Regions from separate parts of the Rahnella sp. PCH160 genome, predicted to be linked through region 1. Evidence: predicted binding sites of a transcription regulator. Region 1 holds the regulator's gene; each other region holds the start of a gene.
What was found. The regulator CRP, encoded in region 1, controls carbon source genes, mostly activating them, when cyclic AMP is high. The targets are predictions, from matches to a motif close to ATGTGANNNNNNTCACAT.
Positions count from the first base shown of each region.

Region 1 (3,277 bases):
ATGGTCAGCAAAATCCAGTAGGGTTTCGGCAGATTGAAGAAGAGGCCCAGGCTGCTGCCGATCGCCAGAATCAGCCCCAGACGCGCAGCGTTGCGCAGGGCTGAAGATTTAAAAGACAGATAACTTTTCAGTGCAGGCCAGAACGGCAGGCGCGGCTGGGAGTTCATCAGATCTCGGCGGTACAGCGGGCGCTGCGTCCGCAGCAGTCGGGCGATGCGGCTGAAATGGTAATAACAAAAGCGGCCAACCGGATTGTCCGGATTTTGTGCCGCGATTTTTTCCAGCGCCGCCAGTTCATTCGCCATCGTGAAACGTTCGGAAAACCGGTGATAAAGAATATCGTCCGCAATCACGCGCAGCCGGGCGGAAATCACCTGCGCATTCCGGCGGATCACCGCTTCGGCGTGGCTTTCTTCCACCAGTTTTTGCACTTCTTCCGGCTGATGCAGGCTCACCGTGATGTGTTCCTGCAAATCGAGCGCGACCTGAAAACGCTGGAACAGCCGCTTGTGGTGATGATTATGCCCGTGCTGCGGGAGCATGTGCAGTTGCTGATACAGCAACGCAATCAGATCAATAACCTGCTGCTGACGTTTGAGCAGCGGCGGAAGGGCAGTTTCCGGGTCGGTATGCTGCGTCAGCAGGCTGTATTTGGCCTCGAAATAATCCGCGAGCTGTAAATACAGCTGACTGAGCGTTTCTCGCATTGGCTGTTCTTCGGAAATACGGAACCACGCCCAGTTAAACAGCCCGTACCAGGCGGTGCCGGCGGCAAACAGCGCGGGTGCCTGCCACATCGGCCTCACGCCGACCATGCTCAGTGTGAAGATGGTGGCCACCAGCGCGCCGGGCAATAAACGCGCATGCAGCGGGCTGATTTCACCGGTAACGCCGAGCAGTAAGGCCAGCGTTAACATAATGAGCGGCAGGGGAATGTGCCAGTTTTCGAGCATCACCTGCAAAAGAATACTGCTGACGGCAAACAGCGAACCGCCGACCATCAGGCGTTTAAAGAAGCGTTTGTGCGGGGTATCGAGACCGGCAACGTTGCAGCAGGCCGGACACAGGGAAAACAGCAGGCCCATTTGCAGATTGCCAAACAGCCAGCAAATACCGACAGGCAGGCACAACACCAGCGTCTGGCGCAGCGCGTAGTTAACTTCGGGATGATAGAACAGTCTTCGCCATAGCGTCATGGGTAAAGCTTAGCCCATAAAAAAGGCGCGACAGTAAGCTGTCGCGCCAATTTCTGAGGGATTAACGTGTGCCGTAAACGACAATCGTTTTACCGTGTGCGGAGATCAGGCTCTGATCTTCCAGCATTTTGAGAATACGTCCGACTGTTTCACGTGAACAACCGACGATTTGGCCGATTTCCTGACGGGTGATCTTGATTTGCATCCCGTCCGGATGGGTCATTGCATCAGGCTGTTTAGCCAGATTCAGCAAAGTTTGCGCGATACGGCCTGTTACGTCGAGGAAGGCAAGGTTGCCGACTTTCTCTGACGTCACTTGCAGACGGTTTGCCATCTGCGCGGAAAGACGCATCAGAATATCCGGGTTTACCTGAATCAGCTGGCGGAATTTTTTATAAGAAATTTCAGCCACTTCGCAGGCAGTTTTAGCACGAACCCAGGCACTGCGTTCCTGCCCTTCTTCGAAGAGTCCCAGCTCGCCGATGAAGTCACCTTGGTTAAGGTATGACAGTATCATTTCTTTGCCTTCTTCATCTTTAATCAGGACGGCAACCGACCCTTTCACGATGTAGTACAGCGTTTCGGCTTTTTCACCCTGGTGAATCAGCGTACTTTTAGAAGGATACTTATGTATATGACAGTGAGACAGGAACCATTCGAGAGTCGGGTCTGTTTGTGGCTTGCCGAGAACCATTAGCTATTATCCTCTGTTATTATCGCTGCCCAAAATCACAGGGCTCAGAGTTCCCTGTACGGCACTTACTTTATAAAGCGCCCTTTCAGCATATAACTCCCCAGAAATGCTGCAAGCGGATGTCGGAGTGAAACAGCCTGATTATTGCTGTTAACACCGTGGGTTCTGTTCTTAAACCGCAAAAACCGTCACCGCAATTTACTGGAAAGTATGTTTCGGCTTTGTTTGTAACACAGGATTGCAATGCTGTCTTCTGTTGTCTCGCTTCAGCATGATGGCGATCGGGTTACGTTGCCAGATTTTGGGTGAAAGGGTAGTCTGAGGGGAAAATTTGACGAATTTATCCACCGGGAGAAGAGTACATGCACGCACGCGTAAAATGGGTAGAAGGGCTGACATTTTTGGGGGAGTCAGCGTCGGGCCATCAGATCACAATGGACGGCAATGCGGGCGATAAAGCGCCGAGCCCGATGGAGATGTTGCTGATGTCGGCGGGCGGTTGCAGCGCGATTGACGTGGTTTCTATTTTGCAAAAAGGCCGCAATGACGTCCGTGACTGCGAAGTGAAACTGACCTCTCAGCGCCGCGAAGAAGCACCGCGTCTGTTCACGCACATCAATCTGCATTTCATCGTCACCGGCAAAGACCTGACGGATAAAATTGTCGATCGCGCCGTCAGCCTGTCTGCGGAAAAATACTGCTCCGTTTCCCTGATGCTGGGCAAAGCCGCGACGATCACCCACAGTTTTGAAGTGGTGAACGCCGAATAATTCACGACCAGCGCAAAGGCGCGGCCGGTTTGTGTCAGCGCCATGCCCTGATTTCACTTACTCGATTTTCTTCCCTTCCATCAGGCGCTGCACCAGCGGCGCCATAATCAGCTCCATCGCCAGCCCCATTTTGCCGCCCGGCACCACCAGCGTTTTGATGTGCGAGATAAACGAGCCCTGCAACATCGCCAGCAGATACGGGAAATCAATGTCGTCCAGCCCCTGGAAATGGATCACCACAAAGCTTTCATCCAGCGAAGGAATAGCTTTTGCGGCAAACGGGTTGGAGGTGTCGATGGTCGGCACGCGCTGGAAGTTAATGTGCGTGCGGGAAAACTGCGGCGTGATGTAGTTGATGTAGTCGTCCATCGAACGCACCACGGAATCCATCACCGCTTCTCGGGAATGTCCGCGCTCGCCGGTATCGCGCACCAGTTTCTGGATCCATTCGAGGTTAACGATGGGCACCACGCCGACCAGCAAATCGACATGCGCCGCGACATCCGTTTTGTCGGACACCACGCCGCCGTGCAGGCCTTCGTAGAATAAAATGTCCGTCGGTTCCGGCAATGCCTGCCACGGCGTAAACGTCCCCGGCACCTGATTGTAGGGAACCG
Region 1 covers NZ_JBLOGT010000001.1:623,636-626,912, reverse strand. The annotation lists gene ACM5QY_RS02980 (YccS/YhfK family putative transporter) at 1-1,196, opposite strand, end outside; gene crp (cAMP-activated global transcriptional regulator CRP) at 1,258-1,890, opposite strand; gene ACM5QY_RS02970 (OsmC family protein) at 2,253-2,660, shown strand; gene ACM5QY_RS02965 (phosphoribulokinase) at 2,718-3,277, opposite strand, start outside.

Region 2 (3,277 bases), 260 kb from region 1:
TTATCCGCAGATTACCCCGCGCGTTACCCGGCCAAAACGTATTGTTGTTCCGCAGGACGAGTCGGAGAATGTGATCCCGCTGGCTGCGGCCAGCAGCACACTCGAACAGATTATTCTTGATCCCGCCGTGCTGACGGACATGGTTGCCGATGGCGGCGTAGTCCGTCCTGCGGCGTTTAGCGACAATGCCCTGTCCGAAAGCCACTATCCGGCCAGCGAAGGTGAAAAGCTGTGAGTTTCACGTTCATTGATACGCACTGCCATTTCGATTTCCCGCCTTTTACCGGCGCGGAAGCGGAAAGCCTGCAACTTGCCGGTGAATCGGGCGTTCGTGAGCTTATCGTGCCGGCCGTCACGGCAGATCGTTTTCGTGGCATTCTCGCGCTCGCCAGGAATTACCCGCAGATCCACGCCGCGCTGGGCCTGCATCCTTTATACATCGCGCAGCACAAAGAGCAGGATGTCGAATTGCTGGAGGCGCTGCTCAGTCACCGGGATGTGCGGCTGGTCGCCGTAGGCGAAATCGGGCTGGATTTATACATGGAAGAGCCGATGTTTGAGCAACAAAAACGGTTGCTAAAGGCTCAGTTTTCGCTGGCGAAAAAAGAAAACTTACCGGTGATTTTGCATTCGCGCCGCAGCCACGATCAGCTTGCCGCGATGCTACGCCAGGCGAAACTGCCTGCGACCGGCGTGGTACACGGTTTTGCCGGAAGCCTTTCTCAGGCGCAGGCGTTTATCAAACTCGGTTATGCGATAGGCGTCGGCGGAACGATAAGTTATGAACGTGCGCAGAAAACCCGTCAGGTGATGGCGCAGTTGCCGCTCTCTTCTTTATTACTCGAAACCGATGCGCCGGACATGCCGTTGCAGGGTTTTCAGGGACAACCGAACCGGCCAGAACGCGCCGCGGCGGTGTTTGATGTGTTATGCCAGTTGCGCACGGAACCTGCGCAAGAAATCGCCGATACGCTGCTCGCCAACACCCGCCGGGTTTTTCCATTATCTGCACGCCGGTAATGGGTTTGATTTTTTGTGATTTAAATAACATTTTCGTTTACCTTTATGCGCCAGTTATTCGGGTTTGTGCCGCTGCATTGCGATTTATGTTCTCTTTAAAATGTTATTATTATAACATTATCCGCAAGGGCGCCGGTCGGCGTTCTCTGTATATCCGCCTGCACTTCGTTTGTCATGAATCGGGTATACACTCTTATCTGGATTAGACACTGAGCATAGCGCCGTTAAAGTGTGATTTAGATCTCATTTTAATAAGCAACGTTGCAAACGGTTTTCATTTTGTGTGAAATACTGCACACAGGAACCTGATGTGACGTGTTCAAATAGTCACAACGAATTGGCGTCAGCCAGTCCAAGCGCGGTGAGAAGGATCTCAGTTGCCACGTAAGCCACAGGGTTTACGCACGCTATCTTCATGGAACCAAGTCCGCTCGCCAACGTGCAGAATTCTTCTCCCCGACGTTATTCGCCGGAATGAATTCATGACTGTATGCTCAGTTCTGGCCGGTCGCTGGAATTGAAAATTGTTGGAGAGTTATATGACCGATTTAACCGCCGCAGCGCAACGTGCGCTGAACCTGATGGATTTAACCACGCTGAACGAAGACGACACTGATGCAAAAGTGATCGCGCTTTGTCACCAGGCGAAAAGCCCGGCAGGTAACACCGCTGCTGTTTGTATTTATCCTCGTTTTATCCCGATTGCGCGTAAAACCCTGCGTGAGCAAGGTACGCCAGATATCCGTATCGCGACCGTGACTAACTTCCCGCACGGTAACGACGATCTTGAAATCGCGCTGGCAGAAACCCGCGCAGCCATTGCTTACGGTGCCGATGAAGTTGACGTGGTATTCCCGTACCGCGCACTGATGGCCGGTAATGAGCAGGTTGGTTTTGAGATGGTTAAACAGTGCAAAGAAGCCTGTGCGGCCGCAAACGTTCTGCTGAAAGTGATCATCGAAACCGGTGAACTTAAATCAGATGCGCTGATCCGAAAAGCCTCCGAAATTGCTATTAAAGCAGGCGCTGATTTCATCAAAACCTCAACCGGTAAAGTGCCTGAAAACGCCACATTGCACAGCGCTGAACTGATGATGAGCGTGATTGCTGAAATGGGCGTGGGCAAAGCCGTCGGTTTCAAACCGGCCGGTGGCGTGAAAACGGCTGAAGATGCTGCGCAATATCTGGCACTGGCTGACCGTCTGCTGGGCAGCGAATGGGCTGACGCACGTCACTTCCGTTTTGGCGCTTCCAGCCTGCTGGCAAGCCTGCTGACCACACTGGGTCACGCTGGCCAGAAAGCCACCAGCAGCTATTAATAACCACTACACGACCTTTGCCGCGGCGCTGTTTAACAGCGCCCGGTATTCGCGTCCGCATCCGGCGCTCAGCCTAAGCAGGGGGATACCTTGTTTCTCGCACAAGAAATTATTCGAAAAAAACGTGACGGCCAGCCTTTAAGCGACGAAGAAATTCGTTTCTTTGTGAACGGCATTCGCGACAGCCAGGTTTCAGAAGGTCAGATTGCCGCGCTGGCCATGACCATCTATTTCAATGACATGACCATGAAAGAGCGCGTTTCGCTGACCATGGCAATGCGCGATTCCGGCACCGTGCTGGACTGGAAAAGCCTCAACCTGAACGGCCCGATTGTGGATAAACATTCCACCGGCGGCGTGGGTGACGTGACATCCCTGATGTTAGGCCCGATGGTCGCTGCCTGTGGCGGTTATGTGCCGATGATTTCCGGCCGTGGTCTGGGCCATACCGGCGGCACGCTGGATAAACTTGAAGCCATTCCGGGCTTCGATATTTTCCCGGACGACAGCCGTTTCCGCAGCATCATTCAGGACGTCGGTGTGGCGATCATCGGCCAGACCAGTTCGCTGGCACCGGCAGACAAACGTTTCTACGCAACGCGTGATATCACCGCGACCGTGGATTCTATCCCGCTGATTACCGCCTCGATCCTCGCCAAAAAACTGGCCGAAGGACTGGACGCGCTGGTCATGGACGTCAAAGTGGGCTCCGGCGCGTTTATGCCGACCTACCAGCTTTCAGAAGATCTGGCACAGGCGATTGTGGATGTGGCCAATGGCGCAGGTTGCAAAACCACGGCGCTGCTCACCGACATGAACCAGGTGCTGGCGTCCAGCGCCGGTAACGCCGTCGAAGTGCGTGAAGCCGTACGCTTCCTGACCGGCGAATACCGCAATCCGCGCCTGCTCGAAGTCACAATGGCGTTGTGCGTGGAAAT
Region 2 covers NZ_JBLOGT010000001.1:359,433-362,709, reverse strand. The annotation lists gene ACM5QY_RS01610 (patatin-like phospholipase family protein) at 1-235, shown strand, start outside; gene ACM5QY_RS01605 (TatD family hydrolase) at 232-1,020, shown strand; gene deoC (deoxyribose-phosphate aldolase) at 1,560-2,339, shown strand; gene deoA (thymidine phosphorylase) at 2,430-3,277, shown strand, end outside.
Region 2: deoC (deoxyribose-phosphate aldolase) is a predicted target of CRP. The motif match lies at 1,302-1,319, and genes of this name have one in related genera.

Region 3 (3,277 bases), 1.8 Mb from region 1:
TGTTTAACAACACCGCGACCGGTCTCGGGAATGCGTCGAACCTGATTTCCGCCATTCTTTACGGCGTCGATCGTCAGGTGGGCGACCATCACGTGCTGATGCCGAAATTTGGCGTGGGTTCGTATGTCGGTCAGCTCGACGATCAGCAGATTGCGGATATCTCCAACTACGTGTTGAAGAACTACGGCAACGCAGGCGTTCAGGTCAGCGCGCAGGATGTGGCGGTGTTACGCGCAGGCGGTCCGGTTACGCTTCTGGCGAAACTGCAACCGTTCATGGCACCGGCGATGGTCATCGGCGTGATCATTCTGCTGGTGCTGATTTTCTGGCTCGGCAGAAAGCGCAAAGTCAGAAAAGCATAATCACGGAAGATGAAATGCAAAAAGCGTTACCCCCGCCCGACCAGCGGCATGGCGCTGGCCATAACGGTCATGGTCAGAACGTTGGTGCCCGGCGGTAATCCGGCCATAAAAGCCACGGCTTCACCGACGCGTTCCACCGCAATCACCGGCTCTTCGGCGATATGTCCGTCGGCCTGCATCCTGCCTGCCAGCGCTTTGTTGCCCATATCCGTGGCGGCGTTGCCGACATCAATCTGCCCGCACGCGATGTTGAATGCGCGGCCATCGAGCGCCGTGGATTTAGTCAGGCCGGTAATCGCATGTTTGCTGGCGGTGTAAGGCGCGGAATTCGGACGCGGCGACTGCGCCGAAACCGAACCGTTATTGATAATGCGACCGCCCTGCGGAGATTGCTGTTTCATCAGTCTGACCGCCGCCTGCGTACACAAAAATGCGCCGGTCAGATTGGTGTTGATCACCGAAAGCCAGTCTTCCACCGCAAGCTCATCGATGGGCACATCCTTCACGTTATTTCCGGCGTTATTAAACAGTAAATCCAGCCGCCCGAAGGTTTCCTGAATATCCGCAAACAGCGCGGCGACCGACTGCGGGCGGGTCACATCCAGCTCACGCGCCACCGCTTGTCCCGGCGCAAACTGTGCCACGGCCTGCGCCAGTTTTTCTGTATTGCGCCCCGCCAGAATGACCGTAAATCCAATACCCGCCAGCGACTTCGCGGCGCTCAGCCCGATACCGCTGCCACCGCCGGTGACCAGTGCGATTTTGCTCATAGTTTTATTTCCCCTATCCGGAAGCGGCTTACTTAAAAGGATAACGGGGATCAAACTGCGGCCAGCATGCCGCCGTCTATAAATAACAGATGCCCGTTAACAAAGTCAGACGCCCTGGATGACAGATAAACCGCGCCGCCGACCAGCTCTTCCGGATTGCCCCAGCGCGCGGCGGGGGTGCGTTTGCACAGCCATTCGGAGAACTCTTTGTTATCGACCAGCGCCTGCGTCATGTCGGTTTTGAAATAGCCCGGCGCAATGCCGTTCACCTGAATATTGTAGCGCGCCAGTTCGACACACATACCGCGTGTCAGCATTTTCACCGCGCCTTTGGAGGCGGCGTACGGCGTGATGGTGTCACGGCCCAGTTCGCTTTGCATCGAACCGATATTGATAATTTTGCCGCGCTCGCGCGTGATCATGTAACGCGCAACGGCTTGTGACACCAGAAAAACGGATTTCTGATTCACCGCAATCACATCGTCCCAGTCTTTTTCCGGGAAATCGGTAAATTTGTGGCGGCGCTGGATCCCCGCGTTGTTCACCAGCACATCAATCGGGCCGAGGGTCTTTTCGATATGGTCAATCGCCTGATTCACCGCCTGGCTGTTTGTGACATCAAACGAGACGGCGTGTGCGATAAACCCTTCTGCGCGCAGCGCTTCAGCCGCCTTTTGGGTTGATTCCTGCTGCGTGCCGTTGACGATAATTTCCGCCCCGTGCTGCGCCAGCCCTTTCGCCAGCAGGAAACCCAGACCGCGCGTGGAACCGGTGACCAGAATCCTTTTGTTATCCAGTGAGAAGAGATTTGTCATGACGTTGGCCCTATTAAAAAGCTGCTTATGAAAAGTTAGCCCCACTACAACGGTTTACCCGCCGCCAAACTGTGATGCAGATCACTTTGAAGAATGTTAAAAAACCCTGTTACTCCCGATGTGATCATCATCATTTTGATAACAATCTCCGGCGCTTTCTGTTTCAATAATCAGGTATATTTTGGGGAAATGATCAGGGAAAACCCGCATGAGAAACCAGCGCGTGACATTACAGGACATCGCCCAACTGGCGGATGTGACCAAGATGACGGTCAGCCGTTTTCTGCGCACGCCGGAAAAGGTCTCTCCTGAAACCCGCGAGCGTATCACCAAGGTCATGGAAGAAGTCGGTTATCCGCTGGAAGAAGCCCGCGGACCGGCCAAAGCGCCGCGTATCGGCATTCTGGTGCCCTCTTTTAACAATCAGATTTTCTCCGATTTGCTGGCAGGTATTGAGTCCGTGACGTCCGCCCAGGGCTACCAGACGCTGGTGGTCAATTACGATTACAGCAAAGACCGCGAAGAAGAACACATTATCAACCTGCTCGGTTATCAGCTCGCCGGGCTGATTCTCACAGATTCCGTGCATACGCTGAAAGCAGATAAGTATCTGAATGCGGCTGAAATTCCGGTCGCACAAGTGATGGATCTCGACGATCAGAATGGCCGCATTGCAGTGGGTTTTGATAATCAGCAGGCCGGATATGATATGGCCACGACGCTGCTGGCCAGCGGCAAAGAGTATGTGGTGTATTTCGGTTCGATGTCTGACGCGCGTGACCAGAAACGTTATCAGGGTTACAGCCGGGCGATGACTGAACGCGGGCTGACGCCGGTGCATATCACGCCAAACAAAGTTTCATCGGTGTCCATCGGCGCCGGTATGCTGTCGATGGCGCGCCAGCTTTATCCGCACACCAATGCGATTTTGTGTACCAACGACGATATTGCCGTCGGTGTGTTACAGGAATGTCTGAAACTGGGCATCCGCGTACCGCAAGACATGGCGATTTCAGGTTTTCACGGACTGGATATCGGGCTGGCGACCACGCCGTTGCTGGCCAGCGTTATTACGCCGCGCTTTGAAATGGGCAAGGTTGTCGCCGAGATATTGCTGAAGAAAATCAAAAACCTGCCGACCATCGAGCGTGTCGATTTGCACTACCGGATTTCCCTCGGCGGCACGATTTAACGCACCCTTTTCCGCAATTCACCGCCTTTCATCCTGCACGCTAACTGCGGTGCAGGATCACGTTGCAGGTAACACCTTTTCTTAACATAATTCAACGTGACGCCTGTCACGAAATACTTTCCTCAAAATGCTTTTATT
Region 3 covers NZ_JBLOGT010000001.1:2,464,918-2,468,194, reverse strand. The annotation lists gene ACM5QY_RS11460 (c-type cytochrome) at 1-362, shown strand, start outside; gene ACM5QY_RS11455 (SDR family oxidoreductase) at 389-1,132, opposite strand; gene idnO (gluconate 5-dehydrogenase) at 1,183-1,947, opposite strand; gene ACM5QY_RS11445 (LacI family DNA-binding transcriptional regulator) at 2,156-3,139, shown strand.
Region 3: idnO (gluconate 5-dehydrogenase) is a predicted target of CRP. The motif match lies at 2,017-2,034, and genes of this name have one in related genera.

Region 4 (3,277 bases), 2.7 Mb from region 1:
TAACCGTCGTCCGTAGTGCAGCAGCGTTATCTAATGCTCGTTTCAACACCGATTTCCTCAAAATCATTCGGGTTGCAGAAAGGCGGCAAGCTTGAGAGTCCCCGGGAGCTTACATAAGTAAGTGACCGGGGTGAGCAAGCGTAGCCAACGCATCTGCGGCCCGAAGGATGAAGAGGAAATTACATCAGGCCTTTCTTCTTCAGTTCTTCTTTGAAGTTGTCGCGGGTGATCAGGACAACGTCGGTCACTTCGGTGAATTTCGGTGGTTCAACGCCTTTGGTCACCCATTCGTTCAGCATCTGGATACTTTTGTAACCGTGGATATCCGGGCTGGGTAACAGGGAGCCGTAGAAGCCGGTTTGTGCGCTTTTTGACAGCTCATTCACCGCATCCACACCGTTGATGCCGATGCCGATCACGTTCGCGGCTTTAAAGCCCTGACCTTCTGTTGCACGCACGCCACCCAGAACGGTGTTGTCGTTCATGCCGATGATCAGCCAGTTTTTCACGTCAGGATGTTGCACCAGCAGGGAGTTACCGGCATCCAGTGCGCCGGGGATGTCGTTGGATTTAGTCGGGACTTTATAGATTTGTTTTTCCGGGAAACCCGCCGCTTTGAGCGCAGCCATTGAACCGGAAGTGCGGCGGCGCGCGGTGTCCAGCTCATCAGCCGTGATAGCCATGACGCCTGTGTCCGCCACTTTCCAGCCGCGTTTTTGCATTTCTTTATACAGTTCCTGGCCCTGACGTTCGCCGATTTTGGTCGCGGCCATCATGACTAATGGCACATCATCCATCGGTTTGCCTTTGGCATTCACAAACTGGTCGTCGACCTGGATCACTTTCATGTCATAGCTGCGGGCCTTGGCCATAATGGCCGGGCCAAGACGAGGGTCTGGTGTGCAGATAACAAAGCCTTTCGCGCCGTTTGCCGCGAGGCTGTCAATGGCATTCAGCGTTTTTTCTCCATCCGGCACAGCAATTTTAATGACCTCAAAGTTCAGATCCTTGCCGGCTTTATCGGCGAATCGCCATTCAGTCTGGAACCACGGCTCTTCCGGCTGCTTAACCAGGAAACCCAGCTTCGGATTTTCTGCTGCCATAGCTGAATGTGACATAACGGCAGCTAAACCAACCGCCGCTAACGCCTTAGTGAATTTATGCATGATGTTCTCCGACTTTTATTGTTGTTTTTCACGATCCCGGCCCTGAATGGGAAGGTTTGCCATCGTCGTGAAAACGTTATCAGTAGCGTAAGGAAACAAATTCGGAGTGCGGCGAAGTCCGTTATATAGCGGATTTACGTCACACTCTCTTGTAAGACGCAGTCAGTTTTAGCGGTAATTTTGCAGCGGAATGTAGAGCGCTATCACACGGCGGGAAAACAGCAGGTTTGTACATAGATATAGCGATTTTAGCCAAACGCTAACATTTGACCAACCTCACAGAAACATCATGAGGAGCAGATTTGTGCATACTTCCAGCTAACGCCTCCTCACTCACTTTTTGCCATCCTCCTACTGTTAGAGCAATTCGATTCGCCGCCGTAATGACTACGGCAAACCTGAAGGAGTGAGAAAGAATGACGCAAGGTGCGATTGCTCTTGGTCTTGATTTTGGCAGCGATTCCGTCCGGGCACTGGCCGTTGATTGTCAGACCGGTGCCGAGATGGAAACCGATGTGGTTTACTACCCGCGCTGGAATGAAGGCCGCTATTGTGATGCGGCTATAAATCAGTTCCGACACCATCCGCTTGATTATATAGAGGCGATGGAGCAGGCGATTAAAAACGTCGTACAACGTCTGGGGCATGAACGCGCTGCACGCGTGGTCGGTATCGGCGTTGATTCCACCGGTTCCACGCCCGCACCGGTCGACAAAGATGGCAACATTCTGGCCCTGAACCCGGAATTCGCCGAAAACCCGAACGCCATGTTCGTGCTATGGAAAGATCACACGGCAATAGAAGAAGCCGAAGAAATTAATCGTCTTTGCCGCAGCGGCGATTTTCCCGACTATTCCCGCTATATCGGCGGCGTTTACTCCTCCGAATGGTTCTGGGCCAAAATTCTTCATGTTTCACGCGCCGACAAATCTGTCACCCAGGCCGCCGCCTCCTGGGTGGAATTGTGCGACTGGGTGCCCGCCCTGCTTTCCGGCACCACCGCGCCGGACAAAGTCGTGCGTGGCCGTTGCAGTGCCGGGCACAAAATGCTCTGGCATCCGTCGTGGGGCGGCCTGCCGCCGAAAGATTTCTTCGCCGCGCTCGACCCGTTATTAGTGGAACACCTGCCGTATCCGCTGTTTACCGAAACCGTCACCGCCGATCAGGCCGTAGGCACACTGACCCCGGAATGGGCACAGCGCCTCGGTTTACCGGCGAGCGTGGTGCTTTCCGGCGGTGCGTTTGACTGCCACATGGGCGCAGTCGGTGCCGGAGCGCAGCCTTACACGCTGGTCAAAGTGATCGGCACCTCCACCTGCGACATTCTGATTGCCGATAAAGAGCGCGTGAACGACCGCGCGATTGCCGGGATTTGTGGTCAGGTTGAAGGCAGTGTCGTGCCGGAGATGATCGGGATGGAAGCCGGGCAATCGGCGTTTGGCGATATGTACGCGTGGTTCAGCCGTCTGCTGAGCTGGCCGCTGGTTCAGGCCGCCAAAGCGCATCCGGAACTGAAAGATCAGCTCACTGCATTACAAAAAAATCTGCTGCCCGATCTGACCGCCGCGTGGGCCGAAAATCCTAAACTGGATCACCTGCCGCTGGTGCTCGACTGGTTTAACGGACGCCGGACACCGTTTGCCAATCAGCGTCTGAAAGGCGTCATTACTGACATCAATCTCGGCACCGAAGCGCCGGAACTGTTCGGCGGTTTCATCGCGGCCACCGCCTTTGGTGCGCGCGCGATTATGGAATGTTTCGAACAACAGGATATTCCGGTTGAAAACGTTCTCACGCTCGGCGGTATTGCCCGTAAATCGCCGGTCATCATGCAGGTTTGCGCCGACGCCATGAACCGCCCGTTGCAGATTGTCGCCTCCGAACAGTGCTGTGCGCTGGGTGCCGCCATCTTTGCTGCCGTCGCGGCCGGAGAGTTCAAAGACGTCCCTGCCGCTCAGGAAAAAATGGCGTGCAGCATCGAGCGCACGTTGTTGCCGGATCCGCAGCGCGTCGAACAATACCAGCGCCTGTACGAACGTTATCAGCAATGGTGTGCCACCACTGAACCGCTGTTTGCAGCGAAGACAGCACACTGACTACTTTTTCGAAAA
Region 4 covers NZ_JBLOGT010000001.1:3,351,232-3,354,508, reverse strand. The annotation lists gene ACM5QY_RS15460 (arabinose ABC transporter substrate-binding protein) at 180-1,166, opposite strand; gene ACM5QY_RS15455 (ribulokinase) at 1,583-3,262, shown strand.
Region 4: ACM5QY_RS15460 (arabinose ABC transporter substrate-binding protein) is a predicted target of CRP. The motif match lies at 1,431-1,448, and genes of this name have one in related genera.